DNA from 2 places in the Xanthobacter sp. AM11 genome. Region 1 is predicted to be linked to the other one. Evidence: predicted binding sites of a transcription regulator. Region 1 holds the regulator's gene; the other holds the start of a gene.
What was found. The regulator LexA, encoded in region 1, represses DNA repair genes until DNA is damaged. The targets are predictions, from matches to a motif close to TGTTCNNNNTGTGTTCNG.

Region 1 (4,419 bases):
CGCCCTGCCCGGCCTCACGGTGACCGCGCGGGTGAAGACCACCGGCCAGACCGGCGTGGAGATGGAGGCGCTCACCGCCGTCTCCGTCGCCTGCCTCACCATCTACGACATGGCCAAGGCCGCCGATCGTGGCATGCGGCTTGAAGGCATCCGGCTGGTGGAGAAATCCGGCGGGCGCAGCGGCCATTTCCGCGCCGATCCGCCGGCCGCGTGAGGCGGCGCGCCAGCCATGGAAGGATGCACGAGCGTGAACACCCCGAAGATGGACGCAGCGCCATGGCGCTGATGACGGTGGAGGAGGCCACCGGCCTCGTCATCGCCGGCGCCGCCGCCCTGGGGGTGGAGGAGGTGCCGGTTTCGGCCGCCACCGGGCGGGTGCTGGCGCGCGACCTCATCGCGCGGCGCACCCAGCCCCCCGCCGACATGTCGGCCATGGACGGCTATGCGGTGCGCGGCGCCGACATCGCCCAGATCCCGGCGCGGCTTTCCGTGATCGGCGAATCGGCCGCGGGCCGGCCGTTTGCCGGGCGCGTGGGGCCGGGCGAGGCGGTGCGCATCTTCACCGGCGCCGTGGTGCCGGAGGGGGCCGACACGGTGGTGATCCAGGAGAACACCAGCCGCGACGGCGACGTGGTGACCACGCTCCAGCCCACCGCCGCTTTGCGCAATGTGCGCCTGAAGGGCTGCGACTTCGCCGCCGGCACCGCCGGCCTGCGCGCCGGCCGCCGCCTCACCGGGCGCGACATCATGCTCGCCGCCGCCATGGACCATGCCCGGCTTCCCGTGGCCCGCCGCCCGCGGGTGGCGCTGATCCAGACCGGTGACGAACTGGTGCTGCCGGGTGAGGGCACCGGGGCGGACAGCGAGATCGTGGTGTCCAACGCCTTCGGCCTTGCGGCCCTGGCCCGGCGTGCCGGCGCGGAGGTGACCGACCTTGGCCTGGTGAAGGACGACCTGGCCGCCATCCGCGCCGTCGTGGCGCGGGCGTTGTCCGGCGAATTCGATCTCATGGTGTCCTCCGGCGGCGCCTCGGTGGGCGACCACGACCTCATGGCCCCCGCCTTGCGCGCGGAAGGCGTGGATCTCTCGGTGCACAAGATCGCGCTGCGGCCCGGCAAGCCGCTGATGTTCGGCGACCGCGCCGGCGTGCGGGTGCTGGGGCTGCCGGGCAATCCGGTGTCCTCGCACGTGTGCGCCCTCACCTTCCTGGCGCCCCTGCTGCGGGCCATGCAGGGAGACCTTTCGCCCGGGCCGCAGACCGCGCCGGCGCGGCTGGCGGTGGATGTGCCGGCCAATGACGTGCGCCGCGACTTCATGCGCGCCCGCATGGCCCGCGCCGCCGACGGCGCGGTGCATGTGACGCCCTTCCCCTCCCAGGACAGCGCCATGCTGAGCGTGCTGGCGGCGGCCGACTGCCTGCTGATCCGCCCGCCCTTCGCCCCGGCCGGCCGCGCCGGCGACCCCTGCGAGATCATCCCGCTGGACGACTGAAGTGTGCCGGCGGCGGCCTTTACGCCATCTTCACCCCTTGCGGAACACAAAAGGAACGGATATTACGTGTTCATGATTTGTTTCGGTTTTCCGCAGGTGGGTTGCGGGGCCGGGACAGGCGCTGAGACGGGGGCGGACAATGTTGACGCGCAAGCAATACGACCTTCTGCGCTTCATTCACGAGCGGCTGAAGGAAACCGGCGTTCCCCCTTCCTTCGACGAGATGAAGGAGGCGCTGGACCTGCGCTCCAAGTCCGGCATCCACCGCCTCATCACCGCACTGGAAGAGCGCGGCTTCATCCGCCGCCTGCCCAACCGCGCACGGGCGCTTGAGGTGGTGCGCCTGCCGGACAGCGTGGCGCCCGGCCTCGCCTCCGCCCGCGCCGCCGGCCGCGGCTTCTCCCCCTCCGTCATCGAGGGCAGCCTTGGGCGGGTCCGCCCCGCAACCGAGGACGAGGAGGGCAGCCAGACGGTCACGGTGCCGGTGATGGGCCGCATCGCCGCCGGTACCCCCATCTCCGCCATCCAGAGCCGCAGCCACAATTTGAACATCCCGCCGGAAATGCTGGGGTCGGGCGAGCATTTCGCCCTTGAGGTGCGCGGCGACAGCATGATCGAGGCCGGCATCCTGGACGGCGACACGGTGCTCATCCGCAAATGCGATTCCGCCGACACCGGGGACATCGTGGTGGCCCTCGTGGACGACGAGGAGGCCACCCTGAAGCGCCTGCGCAAGAAGGGCGCCTCCATCGCGCTGGAGGCGGCGAACCCCTCCTATGAAACCCGCATCTTCGGCCCCGACCGCGTGCGCATCCAGGGCCGCCTCGTGGGGCTGATGCGCCGCTACTGAGGCGCCCGCCGCTCCCGGCTCATTCCATCCACGCGTCCGCCTGCATCGCGTTTTCCGCGGGTCTCCCGTCCGGTGGCCCGAGTTCCGCCGGTTCGTCTGGCGCTGCCGTGGCCTCCGGCTCCGGCGGCAGGGGCGGCATCCAGGGGCGCTGCACCCGGCGCGTGCGCGTGGGCTCCATGTGCCAGCCATTGTCGCGGAAGTAGAAGGCCTGGGTGCCGGTGCGGGCCAGCAGCGCCGGCGTCAGCACCTGCGCCGGGCAGTCGCCCGGCGGCGTCTCGCGGGTGACCACCAGGCGCGCGTTCAGGCAGTCCGCCTCCAGCCCTTCCGCCCGCTGCGACACGGCCAGCGTGCCGCCCCCCGGCAGCGGCGCGGTGCAGCCCTCCCCATCGCAGGTGAATCCCGCGGCAAGCTCCCCCGCCCGGGCGGTGCGGCGGTCGCCCTCCCGGGTCAGCCACTGCTCGGCCACCAGGCGGTTGGTGCGGGCCCCGAGGATGGAGAGCCGCCCGTCCGCGCCGCGCACCGCCACCGTCTGCGCATCGCTGGCCACCAACAGGTCCGGCCGCGGGGCGGGACCGGCGGTGGCGAGGGCGAAGCCGAGGGGCAGGAGCGCCACCAGCGCCGCCGCCCCGCGCAGGAGGCACAGGCCGAGCAGCGCCAGGCTGAGGCCGGCGAGGGTCGCGCCCCCCACCCATGCCGCCCGCATGTCCGCCCCCGGCAAACCGGCGATATGATCGGAAACCGCCACCATGATCTCGATTCCCAGCCCCATCACCGGCCAGGCGAGATGGTCGAACCCGAACGGCATCAAGAGCACGCCGACGAGGCCGAACGGCATCACCAGGAACGACACGGCCGGCATGGCGGCAAGGTTGGCCAGGAGGCCGTAGGGCGCCACGCGCTGGAAATGGAACATGCCGTAGGGCGCCGTCGCCAGCCCCGCCACCACGGCGGTGAGCGCCGTGCCGCCCACCAGCACCGCCACCCACACCGCCGCCTGCCCCGCCAATCCATCCGGCCGCGGCAGCGCCCGCAGCGGCCGCAGCCGCTCATAGGCCGCCACCAGGGCGAGGGTGGCGGCGAACGACATCTGCGTGCCCGGCTCCAGCACCGCCTCAGGGGTGAGGGCCAGCACCACCACCGCCGCCACGCCCACCGTGCGCAGGGTGAGGGCCGGCCGCCCCGCCATCACCCCCGCCAGAACCAGGGCGGTCATCACGAACGAGCGCTGGGCCGGCACGTCATTGCCCGAGAGCACCAGATAGGCCGCGCTTCCGGCCAGCGCGGCCGCCGCCGCAAGGGACTTGATGGGAAAGCCCAGGGCGAGCCCCGGCCCCAGTGCCAGGGCGCCGCGCACCAGCGCGAACAGGGTTCCCGCCACCAGCGCCATGTGCAGCCCGGAAATGGACAGGATGTGCGTGAGCCCCGACACGCGCATGCTCTCTTCCACCTCCGGTGCGATGGCCGATCGGTCCCCCGCCACCAGGGCCACGGCGATTTCCGCCGGCGTGCCCGTCAGGGAGGCGCGAATGCGGCGGGCGAGGCCGTCGCGGGCGGCATCCACCAGCATGGCCAGCTTGACGGACACGGGCGCTGCGCCGCCCGGGTCCGGCCTCGGCCGGCCCAGGCCGTATCCCACGGCGTCGATGCCGCGAAACCAGGGGCCGCGGCCGAAATCGTGGGCGCCGGGCATGGCTGGACCGAGGGGCGGCAGCAGGCGGGCGAGCTGGCTCACCCGCGCGCCCACCGGCGGCGCCCAGCCCCGGCGCAAAGTGAGGCGGACCAGAGCGGGGGCGGGATGAAGCCCGCGCACGGCGCCGCCGTCGAGCCGCAGCAGAATGCGGTCGCCGGTGGTGCGATGCTCCACCTTCTCCACGAAGCCCACGAGCCGCACCGGACCCGCCGGCGCCGCGATGGCCTCCCGCGCCACCAAGGCGGTGCGCACGCCCCCGGTGGCGAATCCGCCGGCCACCGATGCCAGCGCCACCAGCGCGCCGAACGCCACCGGCCGCGCCCGCGCCGCCACCGCAAGGGCGCTAAGGGCCAAAGTGAGGAGCAGCACCGCCGGCAGGAAAGGCTCC
Region 2 (4,419 bases), 1.5 Mb from region 1:
GCCCGCGGCCAAAAGCCCCCCTCTGACCAAGCCTGCGGCCAAGCCCGCGCGGTGCCGCGGCGCACCCTCTCGGCACCGGTCCAGGGCCGGGGCCGGTGGCATCAGGCGTGGGGTTCGAGCCGGGCGAGGTCGAAGGCGGCCACGTCCTTCAGCAGATCCACGAAAGCGCGGGCGCCGAACTCGAACGCCGCCTCGCCCTTCAGCGCGGTGGCGCCCCGAGGATCGCCCATGGCGCCGTCGGGGCTCAGGTCCTCGGCGAGCCAGCCGAAGCCCACCGGGTGGTTGGCGCGCAGCCGGGAAAACTCGGTCTCCATGGCCACGCTGTAGGGCACGAAGTCCCCGGCGTGGGTCAGGTCCACCAGTTCCGGGCGGAAGGCCAGCAGGAGCGAGGTCTCGATCTCGCCGCCATGGATGCCGTGGGCGCGCTCATGGTCGCCGAACAGGCCCACGGGATAGCCGAAGCGGTGCATGGAGCAGGTGACGGCCAGCATCCGGTGCTCCACGCGCAGGGTGCGGGCCACGAGGTCGATGACCGGCACGTTGCCGCCATGGGTGTTCATGAGCACCAGCCGGCGCACCCCGGCCCGCGCCAGGCTCTTGCCCAGCTCCACCCATGCCGCCAGCGCCGTGGCGGGGGAGAAGGTGAGGGTGCCGGCAAAGGAGATGTGTTCGTCCGACTTGCCCACGGCCTGCACCGGCAGGAACACCGCATCCACGTCGCGCGGCACCAGCGGGGCGATGCGCTCCACATAGCCTTCGGCGATGAAGAGGTCGGTTCCCAGCGGCAGATGCGGGCCGTGCTGCTCCACCGCCGCCACGGGCAGCACGGCCACCAGCCGGGTCTTGTCGAGGGCGGCCAGGGCCGGCGAGGCAAGTTCTGCCCACTTCAGGAACACCGTTCGCCCCTCCCTTTCCCCGCGCCTTCCCGGGCGGCATGCCACCCGCAGATACCAGATGGACAGCGCGCTTCCGTCGGCATCATCGCCTTTCCATGGGGCCGAAAAGCCGCATGAAGTCAAGGGGCTACCGCGCGCGACGGCGGATGCGGCCAGTGTTCTGCGCCGCCGGGCCGGGCAAAGCGCCGACGGCGCCGCCCGGGGAACACATGCAGATCGGGCGGGCGGCAGCGATTCGCGCACGGTTCGTTCCGGCCTGTTCCCGCCCGGTCCCGCCCGCTGTACCGAAACGGGACGCGGCCGCCGCCGGGGGGAACGGGCGGTGAACAGGGCCGCGGTAGCGATTCGCGCATGGTTCGTTCCGGCCTGTTCCCGCCCGGTCCCGCCCGCTGTGCCGAAACGGGACGCGGCCGCCACCGGGGGAACGGGCGGTGAACAGGGCCGGGGCAGCGATTCGCGCACGGTTCGTTCCGGCCTGTTCCCGCCGCGCCGCGGGCGGGGTCCCGCATTGGCACAGGCCGGCACCGGCGAACGGGAGGGGAACCGGGCGCGCCGGCCGATTCGCGCACGTTTTGTTCGCGCCACGTTCGCCTGCCCCCTTTCGCCATCGCCCCCGCGTGCCGATATGATACAGACGACCCCGAGATGGGCGGACCTGCGCGAGAATCGATGGACGACGTCACCCAATGGGCCGTACTGCCGCGCTCGGTTCGATCGCGGGGGGTGAGCGCGGTTCTCGGTCCCACCAACACCGGCAAGACCCACCTCGCCATCGAGCGGATGCTCGGCCACGAGAGCGGCATCATCGGCCTGCCCCTGCGGCTCCTGGCGCGCGAGGTATACCAGCGCATCGTCGAGCGGGTGGGCGCCGACAAGGTGGCCCTCGTCACCGGCGAGGAGAAGATCAAGCCGAAGGACCCCAGATACTGGGTGGCCACGGTGGAGGCCATGCCGCGCGACCTCGACGTGGCGTTCGTGGCCATCGACGAGATCCAGATCGCCACCGACCTCGACCGCGGCCATGTCTTCACCGACCGGATGCTGAACCGGCGCGGGCGGCACGAGACGCTGCTGCTCGGCTCCGCCACCATGCGCCCGCTCATCGAGAAGCTGTTGCCGGGGGTGAACGTGGTGGTGCGCCCGCGCCTCTCCACCCTCACCTTTGCCGGCGAGAAGAAGATTTCCCGCCTGCCGCGGCGCTCGGCCATCGTCGCCTTCTCGGCCGAGGAGGTCTATTCCATCGCCGAGTTCATCCGCCGCCAGCGCGGCGGGGCGGCGGTGGTGATGGGGGCGCTGTCGCCGCGCACCCGCAATGCGCAGGTGGAGCTCTACCAGTCCGGAGACGTGGATTATCTGGTGGCCACCGACGCGGTGGGCATGGGCCTCAACCTCGACGTGGACCATGTAGCCTTCGCCTCCGACCGCAAGTTCGACGGCTGGCAGTTCCGCAAGCTCAACCCCGCCGAGATGGCCCAGATCGCCGGGCGCGCCGGCCGCGCGACGCGCGACGGCACCTTCGGCACCACCGGCCGCTGCCCGCCGTTCGAGGAAGAACTTGTGGAGCGGCTGGAGGCCCATGTCTTCGACACCGCGAAGGTGTTGCAATGGCGCAACGCCGTGCCCGATTTCAGCTCCGCCGCCGCCCTTCTGGCCAGCCTGTCGCAGGTGCCGCGGGAGGACGGATTGACCCGCGCGCCCACCGCCGACGACGTGGCGGTGCTGGAAATCATGAGCCGGGACATGGAGGTGACGCGGCGTCTCGCCACGCCCGCCGACGTGGAACGGCTGTGGGATGCGTGCCAGGTTCCCGATTATCGCAAGGTGTCTCCCGGGGCCCATGCGGACCTCGTGGCAACGCTTTTCGGGCATCTTGGAGGGGGTGGGCGCATCCCCGATGATTGGTTCGCGCGTCAAATCGCCTTGACCGATCGCGCAGAAGGCGACATCGACACGTTGTCGAACCGGATCGCGCAGGTGAGAACCCTTACCTTCGTGGCCAACCGGCCCGACTGGCTCAAGGATCCGGGGCACTGGCAAGGCGTCACGAGAGGGGTCGAGGACAAGCTGTCGGACGCACTTCACGAAAGGCTCGCACAGCGTTTCGTGGACCGGCGGACCAGCGTGCTCATGCGGCGCCTGCGAGAGAACACGATGCTCGAAACTGAAATCAGCAAGACCGGTGACGTCACCGTTGAAGGCCATGTCATCGGCCACCTCCATGGCTTCCAGTTCGCGCCGGACCCGGCTGCGGGCGGCGAAGAGGCCAAGGCCCTGCGTTCCGCAGCCCAGAAGGCGCTGTCGGGCGAGATCGAGCAGCGCGCCGGGCGGCTTGCCCAGGCGGTGGACGAGGCGTTCGTCCTCACCATCGACGGCACGATCCGCTGGACCGGCGAGGCGGTGGCCAAGCTCATTCCCGGCGACGAGGTGCTGAAGCCGCGCTTCAAGGTCATCGCCGACGAGCACCTCACCGGCCCCGCGCGGGACCAGGTGGAGGCACGCATCGCTTTGTGGCTGTCGGCCCATATCGAAAAGCTCATGGGCCCGCTGATGAAGCTCGGCGCGGCCGAGGATGTCACCGGCATCGGCCGCGGCATCGCCTTCCAGATCGTCGAGGCCCTGGGCGTGCTGGAGCGCGCCCGGGTGGCCGAGGAGATGAAGGGGCTAGACCAGGCCGCCCGCGCCACCCTGCGCGGCTATGGCGTGCGCTTCGGCGCCCATCACATCTACCTGCCGGTGCTGCTGAAGCCGGCGCCGCGGGCGCTGGCGGTGGAGCTGTTCGCCCTGAAGCATGGCGGCCTTGCCCAGAAGGGGCTGGACGAGCTGCCGCACCTGGCGGCATCCGGCCGCACCTCCATCCCGGTGGATCACGAGATCCAGAAGGGGCTCTACCGGGCGGTGGGCTTCCGCGTGTGCGGTGAACGCGCCGTGCGCGTGGACATTCTGGAGCGGCTCGCCGACCTCATCCGCCCGGCGCTGGCCTGGCGCCCCAACTCGCCCGGCCCGAAGCCGGCGGGGGCGGTGGACGGGCGCGGCTTCACCGTGACCGTCGGCATGACCTCTCTGGCCGGCTGCTCGGGGGAGGATTTCGCCTCCATCCTGAAGTCGCTGGGCTATCGCATGGAGCGCCGCCCGCCGCCGCCGCCGGAGCCCGTGGCCGCCGAGCCGGCGGCGCCGGAAGCCGTGGAGCTGGCGCCGCTGCCGGAAGGAGCCATCGAGGCCGACCTGCTGTTCGACGCCCCCGCCGCGCCGCTGCCCGATGACACCTTGCCGGAGGCATCCGCCGAAGGGGTGGACGCCGCCGCGGAGGCCGACGAGATGGAGGCCGCCGCCGCCATCGAGGTGCTGGAGGAAACCGGCGATCCCACCACGGCCGAAGTGGCCGCGGAAGTGGAGGCGCCTGCCGCCCCCGGCGGCCCCGAAACGCTTGAAGCCGCCTTCGAGGCGGTGGCCGAGGCGGCCGCCCCCGAGACCGCCGCTGAAGATGTCGCCGCTGGCGATCCGGGCGCGCCCGAGGCCGTGGCCG

Region 2: ACI7BZ_RS08440 (helicase-related protein) is a predicted target of LexA. The motif match lies at 1,470-1,487, and genes of this name have one in related genera.

Annotation. Positions count from the first base shown of each region.
Region 1 is NZ_JBLAOA010000001.1:3,328,925-3,333,343, forward strand. Features, by position in the region: gene moaC (cyclic pyranopterin monophosphate synthase MoaC) at 1-214, shown strand, start outside; gene ACI7BZ_RS15220 (molybdopterin molybdotransferase MoeA) at 277-1,491, shown strand; gene lexA (transcriptional repressor LexA) at 1,631-2,341, shown strand; gene ACI7BZ_RS15230 (ComEC/Rec2 family competence protein) at 2,361-4,419, opposite strand, start outside.
Region 2 is NZ_JBLAOA010000001.1:1,817,232-1,821,650, forward strand. Features, by position in the region: gene ACI7BZ_RS08435 (creatininase family protein) at 102-896, opposite strand; gene ACI7BZ_RS08440 (helicase-related protein) at 1,566-4,419, shown strand, end outside.